3 regions of the Xenorhabdus sp. TS4 genome follow, and region 2 is predicted to be linked to each of the others. Evidence: predicted binding sites of a transcription regulator. Region 2 holds the regulator's gene; each other region holds the start of a gene.

Region 1 (6,274 bases), on a different contig from region 2:
GCTCATCTTCCAGTTTGCGGATTTGCCCGCTCAGGGTCGGTTGGCTGACATGACAAGCATCAGCGGCTCGGCGAAAGTGCCGGTATTCAGCAAGTGCTACAAGGTATTCCAGATCGCGGATATTCATTCCCAACCTCAGCATTTGATATCAATGATAGTATTGACCAATAAATCATTATATCCACGAGGGGAAAAAACTATCAACTGCGTGTGATTATTGATGTTTTTAGCTAAATCGCTGCTTGGCCTGAGCAATCGCTTGCTTCACTTGTTCTTGCGCTACACCACCTTTTGCCAGTCGTTTGTCCAAACACGATTGCAACGATAAAACGTCATAGACATCCACAGCAATGACGTTGCTGAATTTTTGCAATTCAAGCAGGGAAAGCTCTTCCAGCGCTTTACCTCTGTCAATTGCCGCAACAACAACTTCACCAACAATGTGATGTGCCTCGCGGAACGGGACACCTTTTGCGACCAGATAATCAGCCAGTTCAGTCGCGTTAGCATACCCTTGCTTTGCTGCTTCCTCACAACGGGAGCGTTTTACCTGAATGCCATCCAACACCAGTATCGCCATATGCACACAATCCAACCAGGTATCCAGTGCATCAAACAAGCCTTCCTTATCTTCCTGCATATCTTTATTGTAAGCGAGAGGAAGTCCTTTTAAAGTCATCATCATCCCCGTCAATGCCCCTTGCACCCGTCCACACTTACCACGAATAAGTTCCAATGCATCTGGGTTTTTCTTTTGCGGCATCAAGGAAGAGCCGGAAGTTACCCGATCCGACAATTCAACAAAGCCGGCCTCTCCGCTATTAAAGAAAATCAAATCCTCAGCAAAACGCGAAAGATGAACCATACTAATGCTCGCATCTGACAGTAGCTCCAAGACATGATCACGATCCGAAACACTATCCAGGCTATTGCGTGTCGCTGAGGCGAAACCGAGCCATGACGCCAGTTGCTCACGATCAATATCATAAGCCGTTCCTGCCAGCGCCCCGCATCCCAACGGGCTGACATCCAACCGCTTTAATGCATCTTGCAATCGACTTTCATCACGACTAAGCATTTCCACATAGGCCAAACACCAGTGGGCAAAAGTGACAGGTTGCGCCCGCTGTAAATGGGTATAACCTGGCATTACCGCATCCTGATTGTTTTCAGCAGTGAATACCAACGCTTGTTGCAACTCAGCTAATGCTATCAGAATGTGGATGATCTGATCTTTACACCATAATTTCAGGTCAGTTGCGACCTGATCATTACGGCTGCGTCCCGTATGGAGTTTTTTACCCAAATCACCCACTTTCGTAATAAGTTGCCCTTCTACCCAACTGTGAATATCTTCCGCATCACTTTGCAAAATGGCCTTGGGGTTAATTCGCACTTCATCCAGTAATTCATTTAAAGCCAGTTCCAGCTTTTGTTGCTCTTCGGCAGTTAACACTCCTACCGTAACCAACGCTTTTGACCATGCAACAGAACCAACAATATCCTGCTCCGCCAAACGATAATCAAAACGCAGTGAATCATTAAATTGCTTGAACCGTTGATCGGCTTCCTGACTGAAACGCCCACCCCAAAGTGCCATAATATTGTTCCTGTTTTTTCTAATTGCTATCGATTACTAAAAGTTGATCGCCCCAAAATTACTTTTTACTGTTCAGTGCACGAATACGTGAAGAAAGCGAATAGAGGCGAATAAACCCTTCTGCATGGCTATGATCGTAAACTTCATCCTCGCCAAAAGTGGCGAACTCTTCAGAATAGAGGCTATTGGCTGACTTTTTCTGCACTGCCGTTACCTGCCCTTTATAAAGTTTCACAACCACTTCACCGCTGACACTGGCCGCTAAAATTTCTGCTGCTGCTTGGATTGATTGACGCAATGGCGCAAACCAACGGCCGTCATAAACAACATAAGACATCTCCAGCCCCAGTTGTTGACGCCATTTGAAACTATCGCGATCTAAAACCAGTTGTTCGATGCCGCGCAGTGCTTCCATCATGATGGTTCCCCCCGGAGTTTCATAACAACCGCGGGATTTCATGCCTACTAAACGGTTTTCTACGATATCGATCCGGCCAATGCCGTGCCTGGCTCCCCACTTATTTAACTCATCAAGGCATTGATAGGGGGAAAGCGCCTGACCATTCACGCTAACTACTTCACCTCTTTCAACCGTCACAGTGATATATTCCGGTTCATTGGGCGCCTCTTCTGGCTCTACTGTCCACACCCAGCAATCTTTATTGGCAGTATTCCACGTGCTTTCCAAAACCCCACCTTCGGTTGAAATGTGCCATGCATTTTCGTCACGGCTATAGATTTTCTCCAGTGTTGCGGTTGTCGGGATATCACGAACTTTTAAATAATCCAGCAGCGCTTCACGGGAACGTAGATCCCATTCCCGCCACGGAGCTACAACTTTCAGATGTGGTGCCAAAGCGGTATAAGTACTCTCAAACCGAACCTGATCATTCCCTTTACCTGTTGCACCGTGGGCGACGGCATCCGCTCCCACTTTCAGAGCCAGCTCAACCTGAGCTTTAGCAATAATTGGACGAGCCATTGATGTACCAAGCAGATAACTTCCCTCATACAGGGCGCCGGTTTTTAACACAGGATAAACATACTCTTTGATAAACTCTTCGCGCAGATCAACGACATGACATTCAGAAGCACCGGAACGTAATGCTTTCTGCTCCACCCCCTCCAGATCTTCACGACTTTGGCCGACATCAGCGACAAACGCAATCACTTCACAATTGCCATAATGTTCTTTTAGCCACGGAATAATGGCGGATGTATCCAAACCACCTGAATATGCCAGAACGATTTTCTTAATGCTTTTAGTCATAGAGATAACCTTTTTAATTTTAGTACAAACATAAGTTCGGGAATTACACGTCCAATTACGCCAAAATTCGTGTGCCAATAGGGATGCCATTAAATAACGCAATCAACTGATCTGCATGGCGCCAACTCGCGATATCCACTGGTTGTCCGAGTGTTTTTGCCGCTTCTAATGCTGCATTTACTTTCACTATCATGCCGTCAGTGATAATGCCTTGATCGATAAGCTGCGCAATCTGTTCTGTCGTGACTTCTGGGATCTTTTTCCCTTTCCCATCCAGAATACCGCTGACATCGGACAACAAGATCAAATCTGCATTCAGCACTTGTGCGATGGCCGTCGCAGCTTGATCGGCATTGACATTCATCAATTCACCTTGTTCAGTGATACCAATTGAACTGATAATCGGCATATAGCCCAAATCCAGCAAAATTTTCAGGAGATCAGGTATTCCTGATTGAGCCTTTCCAGTGTGACCAAGCTCTTCATCAAGTTGAGAAACGTTAACCATTCCCCCATCACCCAGACATAATCCGATGGCAGGCAAACGATACTTTGTTGCCCACGCCAGCAATTTCTTGTTGGCAGTTCCGGCTAACGTCCCCGTAATGATGTCAATCTGATCCTCAGGCGTAACCCGCAAGCCTTGTTTCTTCAAAATAGGCATCTGCAATCGTTGCATCAGCTCATCAACCAAGCAACCACCGCCGTGTACAATAACCAGCGGACGTTTATGTGTTTTTCGGTATAACTGTAATGTGGTAAATAACCGTTCCAGCGCTTCTTCACTATCTAACAACACACCACCCAACTTGATAACTAACGGCTCCATCAGATTTATCCTCTGTCGGTATTAATATCTGTAGGTTAGAAATTAAAGTAATGCCTGAGTTTCTTCATACCCAAAACGAATATTCATGCACTGTACTGCTTGTGCCGCTGCCCCCTTCAACAAATTATCCTCAGCCCCTACGATGATCAGGTATTGCCCCTGAACAGCAAAACCAATATCGCAGAATGGCAAACCAACAACGGCTTTCAACGCGGGAACCCCTTTGCTATATAACCGCACCAACGGCTTATCATGATATGCCTGTTGATAAGCCGCCCTAATTTGGGCTTCTGTCACACCAGATTTCAATTTACAGGTAATTGTGGCAAGAATACCGCGTGAGAAATTGCCTAAATGAGGGGTAAAAATCACCTCTGTACCTAAATGAGTAGTGATTTCAGGCTGATGACGATGGTTAAAAACACCATACGGTTGCAAACTAATTTCACAGAAGCTATTGGTGATCGACGCTTTTCGGCCAGCGCCACTGACACCACTGACAGCGTTGATAACAGGCCAATGTTCTGTATCTAATAAATTTTGTTCAAGCAACGGTTTCAAGGAAAGTTGGGAAACAGTGGGGTAACAGCCGGGAACAGCAATCAATTGAGCTTGCCTGATTTTCTCTGCTTGCCATTCTGCCAATCCATATACCGCTTGCTCCAACCACCGAGTATTTTTATGTTCAAACCCGTAGTATTTTTTATAGAACTGTGTATCTTTCACGCGATAGGCACCAGATAAATCAAACACGATACAACCTGCTGCCAGAAATATCGGGACAATATCATGGCTGACTTCATGGGCAGTGGCGAGAAAGACCACATCAATCCCTTTTGCCGCTTCACTCACATCGGCCAACGGCTGTAAGGGCAAATCAAGAATACCCTTATATTGTGGATGAAGTTCTGAAAAACATTTCCCTGCATCTAAACTTTGAGAAGAAACCATCAAGCCGGAGAGATGGACATAGGGATGACGTTGCAGATATGCTGCTAACTCAGCTCCGGTATAACCACTGGCACCAACTATCAGCGTATTCAACATGGGATTTATTCACCTTATAGTATTAACCCAATAGTATTAATTCAATGACTTTATTGCATTTATATGCAATTAATTTGCATGAATATTGATACTATTATGAGTAAGGGCTGTCAACAGTGAATATTAAATTACCGTCTTTTATTAAATTATATCATCAGCTCATTGCGGCTCCTTCTATCAGCGCAACTGATGCTGAACTTGATCAAAGTAATGAAGTTGTTATCAATCTGCTGGCAGAATGGCTAAAAGAGATCGGGTTTACCATTGAAATTCAACCCGTTCCTGAAACCAGAGGTAAATTCAATCTGCTGGCAACATTGGGCAGTGGTTCGGGGGGTTTACTGCTATGTGGTCATACAGATACCGTTCCTTTTGATGAGGGACGCTGGACACAAGATCCCTTCACATTGACCGAGCGCGATGGCAAATTATATGGACTTGGGACGGCTGATATGAAAGGCTTCTTTGCCTTTATCATTGATGCGTTGCGGGATATCGATGTCAGCAAACTATCTCACCCTCTTTATATTCTCGCTACCGCTGACGAAGAAACATCAATGGCAGGTGCACGCTACTTTGCTGCCAATGCTCATATTCGGCCTGATTTTGCCATCATTGGCGAACCGACATCATTACAGCCAATCCGCGCCCATAAAGGGCATATAGCCCAGGCTATCCGCATTGAAGGAAAATCAGGGCATTCCAGCGATCCAGCGCGGGGTGTCAATGCCATTGATCTGATGCACGAATCCATTACCCAGCTAATAAAACTACGCCACACCTTGCAAGAGCGCTATCACAATCCGGCGTTCGTCATCCCTTACCCAACCATGAATTTCGGCCATATTCATGGCGGTGATGCTGCAAATCGTATTTGTGCCTGCTGTGAACTGCATATGGATATCCGTCCGCTGCCCGGATTGACCTTGCAGGATTTGAATGGGTTGCTGAATGACGCACTGGAACCCGTAAAACAGCGCTGGCCTGGTCGCCTGAACGTGACAGAACTTCATCCCCCCATTCCGGGCTATGAATGTCCGACAAACCACAAACTGGTCGGCGTGATTGAAAAACTGTTGGGAACCAAAGCAGATACCGTCAATTACTGTACGGAAGCGCCTTTTATTCAGGAGTTGTGTCCAACATTGGTTTTAGGGCCTGGCTCGATTGAACAAGCGCACCAGCCCGATGAATTTTTGGATATGGCATTTATTGAGCCAACGAGAAGATTGCTTTCACAGCTTGTGGCGCATTTTTGTTTGAATGTGGGTTAAAGCTGTACTGTTTCCCAGCCGTCAAATGGCTAATCCTCTGCAAAAGTGTTCATAATTAGTACCATAAATGGACTGGGAGTACCCGGTCGGCGTTATAACCTCGGTGAATGCATCGGGGTTTTTCGCTAACTCTCCAACATGAATTTCTTTCCTGATCACTTTGAATATTCCTCATTGGAAATAGGCCATTTCTCGATTGACTAAAAACTCCGCTTCGCCCATTCTATTTGGACATCTAAATGGATAGACATATA
Region 2 (6,274 bases):
AAGCTCCAAAGCTTCTAACGTTGATTTAGGAAAACAAGAGTAATGGTATTCAATCGCCCTTCCCTGGACACCTGACCGTTTTTGCCTCAACCATTCTTCACGTTTTGCCCTGGCATTAACTCCTTGTGGTGATCTAGGCAACTCACCTACACCGGTCAACTCCATTGCCGTATACCACTCTTTTTTCATAATGTTTCTCTATTTTTGTAACCAAGTTCAAAAAAGAAGTTATTAAGAAAAAATTAGAAACATTTTTAGAAAAAATAATGTTATTTTAATTTCTTAATAACAGGTTCGTGTTCGTTATTAATTTCACATTAACGCTTTAGTTATACCACTAATGTGGCTTCTAATTTAATAGAAAAGGATTAAAAAAATGATTTCTATGAAATCGGATTGGCATCCTGCTGATATTATTGCCGCTTTACGTAAACGAGGAACGACATTAGCTGCCGTTTCTCGCGCGGCGGGACTGAGTTCATCTACTTTGGCGAATACACTTTCTCGCCCGTGGCCCAAGGGAGAATGGATAATAGCGAATTACTTAGAACTACATCCGTCTGAAATATGGCCAAGCCGCTATTTCGATCCCCATACAGGAGAACTATTGGAAAGGAAAGTTAGAGAGAAAAAGAATAATTAGTTATCAATATAACTATTGAAAGGAAAACCGCTAGTTAGAAATAACTAGCGGTTTTAGTTATTTAATATATTTAACTTAATTCGTATATTAATAAATCATTAATAAATGAATTAGCCGTTAATAAACTTCTCGCCTAATTCAATATCTTTCTTCAAAACATCCAGCATGTTATCCAATGCTTTCTGTTCGAAGTCACTCAACTTGCCAATATCTAAACGTTCTTCGATACCATTTTTACCTAAGCGAACAGGCTGCGCAAAGAAACGGGCATATTTGCCATCACCTTCAACATAGCTGCACTCAACAACATTGCTTTCGCCTTGCAAGCCACGGAGCAGTGACAGCCCCAAACGAGCCGCTGCTTGTCCCATAGACAGTGTTGCAGAGCCACCACCCGCTTTCGCTTCAACAACCTCAGTGCCCGCATTCTGGATACGCTTGGTCAATGCTTCAATTTCTTCATCAGTGAAGCTAACACCTGGAATTTGCGACAGCAGAGGCAGAATGGTCACACCAGAGTGCCCGCCAATAACAGGAACTTCTATTTCTTCTACTTTCTTGCCTTTCAGCTCAGCAACAAAGGTGTTGGAACGAATGATATCCAGGGTTGTGACACCAAACAGGCGGTTCTTATCGTACACCCCTTCTTTTTTCAGTACTTCAGCAGCAATCGCTACAGTGGTATTGACTGGGTTGGTAATAATGCCAATTAATGCTTTTGGGCAAGTTTTAGCAACCTGCTGAACCAGATTACGAATGATACCCGCATTGATATTGAACAAATCGGAGCGATCCATACCAGGTTTACGCGCCACACCCGCAGAAATCAATACGACATCTGCACCTACCAAGGCAGGGGTTGCATCTTCACCAGCAAAACCAGTGACTTTAACTTCCGTTGGAATATGGCTCAGATCGGTTGCCACGCCTGGGGTCACCGGAGCAATGTCATACAAGGAAAGTTCTGAACCTGAAGGAAGCTGGGTCTTGAGTAGAAGGGCAAGTGCCTGACCAATACCACCGGCTGCGCCGAGAACTGCAACTTTCATCCTGATACTCCTTAAATTAAGTACTGTAAACACTACGTATTAAAAACAATCTGTTAACAGCCAGATTATCCACTTAATAGCCTGATGATGGAACACCAAAGTTGTTTTATTCTAAACAAAACGCTTATCTGTTAATGAGATAATGGACACTTTTTTAAGAATTATTTCAACCGTATTCTTCATCAATTAACTGATTACCTTACTCTTCCCTTTCAGGTCAAACAACACCATTTAATTAACAATGCATTTACTATGCTTAATCTGACGGAAAGAAAATGCACAGGAATTAAATGATATTAATCCTCAGATTATGAATAGGGAGATATTGGAAAATATACAATTATGCCCTGTATGTTAGTTTATTCTTCTCTTTCTTGAATAAAAATTCACTCTTTCGCATAATGTCCGCCTGATAACGGATTCAACGATGGTGAAATATGCGTGTTCCTTCGAAACAGGAAGATTTGGTAAAAGCTTTCAAGGCATTATTGAAAGAAGAAAAATTCAGCTCTCAAGGTGAAATTGTTTTGGCACTTCAAGAGCAGGGGTTTGAAAATATCAACCAATCTAAAGTTTCCAGAATGCTGACGAAATTTGGTGCTGTCCGAACCCGTAATGCAAAAATGGAAATGGTTTACTGCTTACCTGCAGAATTGGGCGTTCCCACTGCCACCAGCCCATTAAAAAATCTGGTATTAGATGTCGATTATAATCACAGCATTGTCGTCATACGAACTAGCCCTGGCGCAGCACAGTTAATTGCCCGCCTATTAGATTCATTGGGGAAAGCAGAAGGGATCCTTGGCAGCATTGCAGGGGATGACACTATTTTTTCCACTCCAGCGCAAAACTTTACGACAAAACAACTTTACGAAGCAATTCTCCACCTGTTTGAACAAGAACTTTAATTTTTTCAGGTCTGCCGTATGCCAATCTAATCAAAATATGCGTATGGCAGACCGAAATATAAGAAAATATTGATTAATCCGCGCTTATTTTTTTCGTCAATGCAGCCAGTAGTTTTTCGTGAATACCGCCAAATCCACCATTACTCATAAGCAGAATATGGTCACTGGGCTGGGCCGTTTCTACAATCATTTTAACCAACGTATCAATATCTCCACTCCAACGAGCGGGCTGAATACACTGTTCAGCAATTTCAACCACCTGCCACGGAATATTGGTGGGTTGATAGAGAAAAACTTCATCGGCGCGCCCCAAAGAAGGAGCAATATCATTTTTGCTCATTCCCAGTTTCATGGTATTCGAACGCGGTTCCAGTACGGCAAGAATACGAGCCATACCGCCCACTTTACTTCTCAACGCCTCCAGTGTGGCTAAGATAGCCGTTGGATGATGGGCAAAATCATCATACACCGAGATGCCATTGACTTCGCCGCGCAATTCAAGGCGACGACGGGCGTTAATAAATTGGCATAATGCCTGACAGGCATCCGCAGGTTGAACGCCCACATGATGGGCTGCCGCAATTGCGATCAAACCATTATGCATATTGTGCTCACCAACCAATGACCACTTCACTTCCCCAACCTGCTCACCCCGATGGAATACCTGGTAGTGGCTGCTATCCTGGCTAGCTTTCTTCGCCTGCCAATGACCGCTTTCTCCGATCTGTTCCAATTCACTCCAACATCCCATTGAAAGCACCTGCTTCAAATTAATATCATTATCAGGAACAATGATCTTGCCGGTACTCGGCACAACCCTGACGAGATGGTGGAACTGTTTTTGAATAGCGCCCAAATTTTCGAAAATGTCGGCATGATCAAACTCAAGATTGTTCATGACCAGTGTGCGGGGACTGTAGTGGACAAATTTCGAACGCTTGTCAAAGAAGGCACAGTCATATTCATCAGCTTCAATCACAAAAAATGGGCTTTCACCGATGTGTGCTGAAACTTCAAAATTCCCTGGCACACCACCAATCAGGAATCCTGGTTTATAGCCACACTCTTCCAAGATCCAGGCCACCATACCCGCTGTCGTTGTTTTGCCGTGAGTTCCAGCGACAGCCAATACCCAACGCTCCGGCAATATATGATCATGCAACCATTGCGGGCCAGAAGTATAAGGAATACCTCGATCCAGCACGGCTTCTACGCAGGGATTACCACGTGTCATGGCATTACCAATGATCACCATATCTGGAGCAGGATCGAGCTGTGCCGGATCGTACCCTTGGGTCAGCTCAATGCCCTGTTTTTCCAGCAAAGTGCTCATTGGGGGATATACATTGGCATCAGAGCCAGTCACTTCATGCCCCTGTGCGCGAGCGAGGATCGCCAGCCCACCCATGAAAGTACCGCAAATGCCAAGAATATGAATACGCATTTATTTCTACCTGATTCATGAACTGTATCACTATTTTAACCCTCAAATCAGAGATTAAAAATGCAATAACCTATGAATCATTGGATTCTTTAGCTAAACTGCCCGCGCCTAAGTGCGGCACATAAGTGCAACACATAAGTGAAGCACGCTTCCTAAAACCACAACCAATTCAAGGCCTTTGTCATGAAAACATTGGGCGAATTCATCGTCGAAAAGCAGCAAGATTTTCCGCATGCTACAGGTGAACTGACTGCACTACTGTCTGCCATAAAGTTAGGTGCCAAAATCATCCATAGAGATATCAATAAAGCCGGTCTGGTGGATATTTTAGGCACAAGTGGTGTATCTAATGTTCAGGGTGAAGTCCAGATGAAACTGGATTTGTATGCCAATGAAAAACTCAAGGCAGCACTGAAAGCACGCGGCGAAGTTGCAGGCATTGCTTCCGAAGAGGAAGACGACATCGTTATTTTTGATGGCGACCGAGCAGAAAATGCGAAGTATGTTGTTTTGATGGATCCACTGGATGGTTCTTCGAATATTGATGTAAACGTTTCCGTCGGGACTATTTTCTCAATTTACCATCGAGTCACCCCGATCGGGCAACCTGTAACCGAAGAAGATTTCCTGCAACCGGGCAATCGTCAGGTTGCAGCGGGTTATGTGGTTTATGGTTCATCCACAATGTTGGTTTATACAACAGGCTGTGGTGTCCATACTTTTACTTATGATCCTTCCCTCGGTGTATTCTGTCTAACCCATGAGAAAGTCCAATTCCCAGCAAAGGGCAATATGTACTCTATCAATGAAGGGAACTACATCAAGTTTCCAATGGGCGTGAAAAAATACATCAAATATTGCCAGGAACAAGACGAAGCAACCCAGCGCCCTTACACAACCCGTTATATCGGTTCTCTGGTTGCGGATTTCCACCGCAATTTATTAAAAGGTGGGATCTATATCTACCCAAGTACGGCAAGCCATCCAACGGGCAAACTCCGCTTACTTTATGAGTGCAACCCAATCGCACTCCTGGCTGAGCAAGCCGGTGGTAAAGCCAGCGATGGAGCAAACCGTATTCTGGATATCGTGCCAAATAAACTGCACCAACGAGTACCTTTTTTTGTCGGCACCAAATCTATGGTAGAAAAAGCCGAAAGTTTTATGGCCGAGTTTCCTGATCAATAAGCAGTATTATTAAGCCATAATTTAAAGAGGTGGGTTTCCACCTCTTATTCCATTTATTTTCCAAACCACAGGCTTATTAAGCTTGTGGCCATTTAATTATATATTCTCACTGATACGCCATAGTCATTCCTGAAAAAAACACCGCTCTTACATGAAAAACTTTTTAAAAAATGAAACCCAATTTCAGTGGCAATAAACTGATAACTTTTTGCTATCAATCGATAATTATTTTTCATTACGCATAACAATAAAAGTTTTCCTAATGTATGTAGGTATGGGAAATATTATCTTTTTTATATTAATGAGATAGCTATACCCAATAAAACTGAAATTTGGAACATCAAAGGTGTAACGCTAAAGCGCTGGCGACAGCCCATATTTTATGAGGAATTCATATATGGACTCGTATATAAATCATAAAGTTTTTCGGCTTTCTATACTCGTGTATTCGCTTTTTTTACCCTTTACTCCTACGAGTGCGCTTGCAGCGGGTGAAAAAATTCAAGAGAATAGAATGTCCTTACCAGGATCAGAAAATGAAAAGAACGCCAATCAGGCGCAAGATAAGCAAACTGCTCTCGATAAAGAAGCAGGAGTCATCGCACAAAATATCCATAGGGTGAGTAATATTTTATCCTCTTCCCCATCTCAATTAACCGAACAGGCAAAATCCTACGCTTTGGGGAAAATCAATGGTGCGATATCCACGGAAACGCAAAAATGGTTATCCAGATTTGGTACAGCCAATATTAATCTTTCCGTCGATAAAAAAGGAAAACTGGATAGCAGCTCCTTGGATCTACTGTTACCTCTCTATGACAATAAAGCGGATTGGCTATTTTTCTCTCAGTTAGGTTATCGCCGACACGATAGCCGCAATACCCTAAACCTCGGCCTTGGTGGACGTTATTTCACACCCAATTGGATGTATGGTTTAAATACCTTCCTTGACAATGATTTCACGGGACAACATCAACGGTTGGGGGTTGGTGGGGAAATTTGGACCGATTATATTAAATTGTCTGCCAACACTTACTGGCGC
Region 3 (6,274 bases), on a different contig from region 2:
AAAGCGTTTATAATCAATCGAACTCAAAAGTTAACGGGCGAATATAATGAATAAAAAGACCACATCCACACCCCATGATGCGGCTTTCAAAGAATTCATGACTCAGATTGAAAACGCTAAAGATTTTTTTGACATTCATCTGCCGGAAAAAATCAAGCAATTGTGTGATCTTAGCACATTAGCGTTAACCAACTCGTCATTCATCGACCGACAGTTGCGTTCGAAAATGTCGGATGTCCTCTATTCGGTGAAAACACAACGGGGGGATGGCTATATCTATGTCCTGGTTGAACATCAGTCTACCCCAGATAAAATGATGGCGTGGCGAATGATGCACTATTCGTTTATGGCGATGAATCAGCATCTGCAACAGGGAAACAAGGCACTGCCGCTGGTTGTACCCGTTTTGTTTTACCACGGAAATCGCAGCCCTTATCCTTTCCAGCAGACTTGGACGCAATGCTTTTCATTGCCCGAATTGGCGGAAGAGATATACTTTAATCCGTTTCCGTTAGTCGATGTGACTGTGATTGATGATAACGAACTGGTGAATCATCGCAAAATCGCTGTGATGGAACTGGCGATGAAGCATAAAAATTTGCGGGAGGAGTTTAAGGCAGTGACCACGCTGTTGGCGCAGGTCCTTAAGCACAATTATAATAGTGATAACGATGTGGTTACTATCCTTAATTACCTGTTTAACACGATGGATTCACCGTATTTTGTACAGGTGCTCCAACTACTGATTGAACAGGCAGATAGTCATCAGGAGGCGATTATGAGTATTGCTGAACGATTACAGGAAAAAGGTCGGAAAGAAGGTCTTCAACAGGGTATTCAGCAAGGCATGCAACAGGGTATTCAGCGAGGTGAAGAAAAAGGTCAACGTGAGGCACGACTAAAAATAGCACGTAGTTTGTTAAAAAATGGTGCTAGTATCGAACTGATTATGGAAAGTACCGGTCTGAGCCGTGAAGAACTGCTTTCCCTGCAATAACTCCTCACTCACCTTTACCCTCTTTTTAAAAATATGCAGAGAAAATAATGACAACAAAAACAACACACAATTACGTTATTCGTCCCATCACCCAACAAGACAATGCAGGCATTGCCGCTGTGATCCGTGAGGTCTCTGCTGAGCATGGCTTAACCGCAGACAAAGGCTTTGCCGTCGCTGATCCAATTCTGGATACCCTGTACGAAGTTTACAACCAGCCACACAGCGCTTATTGGGTTGTTGAAATGGATGGCGAAGTCGTTGGCGGTGGCGGTGTTGCTCCTCTGGCTGGTGGTGATGGCGGTACTTGCGAATTACAGAAAATGTACCTTTCATCGGTACTGCGGGGAAAAGGTATTGCCCGGCAAATCGTGAAGCACTCTCTCAAATTTGGCACAGAACAAGGCTTTAAACGCTGCTATCTGGAAACGACAGAGAATCTGAAAGCCGCCATTGCCTTGTATGAAAAGCTGGGCTTCAGCTATCTTGATGAGCCTCTTGGCAATACAGGCCACAGCGACTGTGAAGTCAGGATGCTCAAAGCATTATGATGCTATGATAGCTTTCAATTAAAGATAGTCAGCCCCACGGTTTAAGTGGGGCAATTTGGTTTGACGCAATCTTCAAAAGATCTTAATGGAGTCTGGGTTCATCGTCCTCAGGGGGAAAGAGATCACCGTCATCTTCATCATCAGGCGCATTAGGGTCTTCAAAGTACGTTCCCCAACCGTCGTAATTTACACCGATCTTTCCAGCCAGATCCATGAGCTGTTCAACCTGTACGTCGATCAATTCAGCTTCCAGACGACTTTCGCTGATCACATCACAACACATCAAAACAACACCATCTTCTGTTTCCAGTTCTTCTGCATCCGTTACTTCATAGCCTAATTTAAAAGCTTCAAGGGCTGCCTTTTCCAGTTGGTCGAAGTCTTCTGCCGAAAAATGGTGCTCAATAATATAGAGTGCATCAGGATCACTGCCATCTTCCAATAATTCTTCGATGATCAAGCGAGTTTCTTCACACTGTTCTTCTAAAGCATGTGGGTCTGCCATGCCAATCCCCTCTGTCAGTTGGCTGTCTTGTTTTGCATTCTCCCATCTTTTATGTACAAAGGATATATCTATCCAATTTTGTTCAAAAAGAAATGCATAACATAAGCGGCTGATCTATAACCTGTCTTGATACCTTCACTCCTATAAACTCTGCACACAGGGCTTGTAATTGAATTTTTTATCGATATATAGTGAATATAAATTCAATATTGCCTAATGGAGACAATGCATAATGAACCCATTTTTCAAGCGTTCTTTCCTAAGATTACTTGACATTACTCCCACAGAAATTGATACCCTTTTAACTTTGTCTCATGCATTAAAAGCGAATAAAAAATCAGGTTCTGAATCTCTCTTACTCACAGGGAAAAATATTGCCCTGATTTTCGAAAAAGACTCCACTCGTACACGCTGCGCATTTGAAGTCGCAGCTCATGATCAAGGTGCCAATGTTACTTATTTAGGCTCAAGCGGCAGTCAGATCGGGCACAAAGAATCCATCAAAGATACTGCGCAGGTACTTGGGCGTTTGTATGATGGTATTCAATACCGTGGATATAGTCAGAAAATTGTCGAAACGCTTGCGCAATACTCAGGAGTTCCGGTTTGGAATGGCCTGACTGATGAATTCCATCCAACCCAACTTTTGGCTGATTTAATGACGATGCAGGAACACAGCCAAAAACCACTATCTGAGATCAAATTCGCCTATTTGGGCGATGCCCGCAATAACATGGGCAATACCCTACTGGAAGCGGCTGCACTGACGGGTATAGATCTCCGTTTGGTTGCTCCAACAACATGCTGGCCAGACAAAAATTTGGTTGCGGAATGCCAAAAACAGGCAGAGAAAACTGGCGGTCAGATCACTCTGACAGAAGATATTACGCAAGGTGTAAAAGGGGTCGATTTTCTGTATACCGATGTTTGGGTATCAATGGGAGAACCGAAATCGGTCTGGCAAGAACGTATTGCATTACTGAAATCCTACCAGGTCAATATGGAGGTTGTGAAACTCACAGGGAATCCAGAAGTTAAATTCCTGCATTGCCTGCCGGCTTTCCATGATGAAGAAACAACACTTGGTAAGCAACTGGCAGAGGAATTCAATTTATATGGTGGCCTGGAAGTCACAAATGAAGTATTTGAATCAAAACACAGCATTGTGTTTGATCAGGCTGAAAACCGAATGCATACCATTAAGGCTGTCATGGTAGCAACATTGGTGGAAAACCTCGTGTTGTAATAGTTGATTTATATTTTGCGTCCGCTCATATTGGCAAAAATCAAAATGCTAATATACCCAGCTTATTTAAAGGACGCACCATATAGATCTATATTTTCAATTTAAAGAAGATAACTAAATAAAAATAGTGAATTAACTCACTATTTTTATTTGCATCAACTAATGACACTAACAAAAATAATTTCAAGCATGTTTTTTGATTTTGATACTATTTAAATTGGATTGATAATCAATAATCAGAAAGATTTTGGAAAGAAACAATATTTTAGCAGTAAACTTCGAATTTACCCCCCAACTCATCTCCGCCACAGCAGATAGGCAGATTTTATAAAAAAACACTTATTTTACTCCCATATTAATTACTTTTATATCTCACATTATTGAAATAAAAAATTTACCTAAGTAATATGTGCTGGCGGATTAGCAGTAGGATGAAATTACCTTGAATTTTAATGAATAATTAAGTGAGGGATTTATGTCTGAACTCAGTAAACCAGAAAATATGAATGCCAGCCTTAAATATCCATTCAATCTTGCCCAAAATAAGTTTGAAGGTTTTGGTGGTGAAGTCACTGTACCAATCGGTTCTTTCGCATGGGCGCTAAGCCATGTATATGTAAAAAAACAACTGTTATGTCGTACTGGTTGGCATGTTCCTAAAGAACATATACGCCTTGCTCATCAGTCGGTAGCGAATAGTGAAGGTGATGGGTCTGCTTATATTGAAAAGAGTGATAAAGATAGTTATTGGCTTCCCTGGGACCCACCCAAGAAGATTTAATAGCTTGTGATTGGAAAATACTGCTATTACCAGCACCATATTGGATGTCTTTTGATCTTAAAATAGGACTACCGCATGATCGTTATGATAATATCGGTACTCTATCTAACTTCCAGAATAAGACAACTATTAAGGAAATCGTAGGATTTGTTTGCGGCCTCATGACGCCTGGTCTAGGCTCATTTAATTTGATGCTTATCGTATCCTGTGATGAAGATCACTGCCAAAAAACAGTAGAATTACTTAGCAAAGAGTTTTATGTAACAGTCGATAATAGAACCTATAAACTTAATGTTTCCGATATATTATTACCTCTTAAAGTAAACGGAACTACAATCACTGTAGTTTATGATAATAATAGTCATGGTAAAGAATACTCTGCTAGTGAAGCTATAAACGTATGCTCCATACTGAAGGATAACATAGGTAAAACCAAGCATTTCCGCTTTGGCTGGTACGATAAATAATCTCCACCCTAACTTTAAGGCTACTCTCCGGTAGCCTTTTATATCCACCACCGCAATTATCCCCTATTGTGGCAGCAAATATATTAAAAACGCTAACCGACACCAATATTAAACCCATCAATGGCATGATCTTTTCCGCTATATTTTGCGGATACTCCTTCATAACCCGCATAAAGGCTGAGGTTTTGAATAAGCAAAACCCAACAAAGCATATACATTCACACTCTCATCAATGCGGTATGCTGAGCCAATCATCAATAATTACCTTTTATATTTATTAAATGTTTTAACCATTTAAAGTATAAATAGTTCTTGTAAGGCAATCGGATAAAATGCAACAAATGGGAGTAATATTGAATTATTGATTCAGAATCATTTTTTGATATCAACAAAGTCAAAACAAACGCGTTACTATTTTTAATTGTCAGTCTCAAACGTCAGTACCACTTCACTTAACTAAAGGAAATGGCAATGAAATTAGAAACTTTATCCATCCATGCAGGTTATTCACCCGATCCAACAACCAAAGCCGTTGCTGTCCCAATTTACCAGACAACTTCCTACGCTTTTGATGATTCCCAACATGGTGCTGATCTGTTTGATTTAAAAGTGGAAGGTAATATTTACTCCCGCATCATGAATCCAACCAATGATGTATTGGAAAAACGTGTCGCCGCTTTGGAAGGTGGTATCGGTGCACTTGCGGTCGCTTCGGGCATGGCGGCAATCACCTACGCCATACAAACCATCGCCACGGTCGGGGATAATATTGTCTCTGTCGCAAAATTATATGGCGGAACTTATAACCTGATGGCACACAGTTTCCCAAATATGGGGATTGAAACCCGTTTTGTTGATCATGATAATCTCGCTGTCGTTGACACCCTGATCGATAAAAGAACCAAAGCCGTCTATTGCGAATCCATCACTAACCCAAGTGGGAATATCATTGATATCCAGGCGCTGGCAGATATTGCCCATCGGCACGGCATTCCTCTTATTGTCGATAATACCGTCGCAACGCCCTATTTATGCCGCCCATTTGAACATGGCGCCGATATTATCATCCATTCTCTGACCAAATATATTGGCGGACATGGCACCTCAATTGGAGGGATGATTGTCGATTCAGGCAAATTCCCCTGGATGGCGCATCAGGATCGTTTTGCCATTTTAGGCACACCAGATCCTTCGTATCACGGCATAACCTATACCGAACATTTTGGTGCCGCTGCCTTTATCGCTCGCTGTCGTGTTGGGCCACTGCGTAGCACAGGCGCGGCCTTGTCTCCATTCAATGCCTTTTTGATGTTACAGGGACTGGAAACATTGGCGTTACGGATGGAGCGCCATACTGAAAACGCCCTGAAGATCGCACAATATCTGGAAAAACATCCTCAGGTATCCTGGGTGAACTATGCGGGATTGCCTACACATCCTGAACATGATTTGGCTATCCGTTATATGGGGGGCAAACCAGCGTCTATTCTGTCTTTCGGCATCAAAGGCGGAGAAGAAGCAGGTATACGCTTTATCGATGCTCTGCAATTGATTGTTCGTTTGGTTAATATTGGTGATGCTAAATCTCTGGCTTGTCATCCCGCCTCAACAACCCATCGTCAGCTAAATGATGAAGAAATGGTAAAAGCAGGCGTTTCACGTGATTTAATTCGCTTATCCATCGGTATCGAACATAGCGATGATATTATTGCCGACCTGGCACAAGC

The links. Region 2 encodes ArgR, which controls arginine synthesis, uptake and breakdown. Its sites were predicted from a motif close to ANTGAATAAAAATACANT; they were not measured.
Region 1: the regulator ArgR is predicted to act here: its motif matches at 4,799-4,816, upstream of argC (N-acetyl-gamma-glutamyl-phosphate reductase).
Region 3: the regulator ArgR is predicted to act here: its motif matches at 2,244-2,261, upstream of argF (ornithine carbamoyltransferase).

Annotation. Positions count from the first base shown of each region.
Region 1 is NZ_NKHQ01000007.1:44,099-50,372, forward strand. It holds gene oxyR (DNA-binding transcriptional regulator OxyR) at 1-127, opposite strand, end outside; gene argH (argininosuccinate lyase) at 227-1,600, opposite strand; gene Xets_RS05570 (argininosuccinate synthase) at 1,659-2,870, opposite strand; gene argB (acetylglutamate kinase) at 2,926-3,699, opposite strand; gene argC (N-acetyl-gamma-glutamyl-phosphate reductase) at 3,742-4,746, opposite strand; gene argE (acetylornithine deacetylase) at 4,863-6,020, shown strand.
Region 2 is NZ_NKHQ01000013.1:48,068-54,341, forward strand. It holds gene Xets_RS08320 (DNA-binding protein) at 1-189, opposite strand, end outside; gene Xets_RS08325 (helix-turn-helix transcriptional regulator) at 377-643, shown strand; gene mdh (malate dehydrogenase) at 754-1,692, opposite strand; gene argR (transcriptional regulator ArgR) at 2,130-2,600, shown strand; gene mpl (UDP-N-acetylmuramate:L-alanyl-gamma-D-glutamyl-meso-diaminopimelate ligase) at 2,674-4,044, opposite strand; gene fbp (class 1 fructose-bisphosphatase) at 4,228-5,232, shown strand; gene Xets_RS08350 (inverse autotransporter beta domain-containing protein) at 5,747-6,274, shown strand, end outside.
Region 3 is NZ_NKHQ01000017.1:24,851-31,124, forward strand. It holds gene Xets_RS09975 (Rpn family recombination-promoting nuclease/putative transposase) at 47-997, shown strand; gene Xets_RS09980 (GNAT family N-acetyltransferase) at 1,045-1,548, shown strand; gene rraB (ribonuclease E inhibitor RraB) at 1,631-2,053, opposite strand; gene argF (ornithine carbamoyltransferase) at 2,286-3,299, shown strand; gene Xets_RS09995 (hypothetical protein) at 3,775-4,080, shown strand; gene Xets_RS10000 (hypothetical protein) at 4,125-4,547, shown strand; gene Xets_RS10005 (bifunctional O-acetylhomoserine aminocarboxypropyltransferase/cysteine synthase) at 5,019-6,274, shown strand, end outside.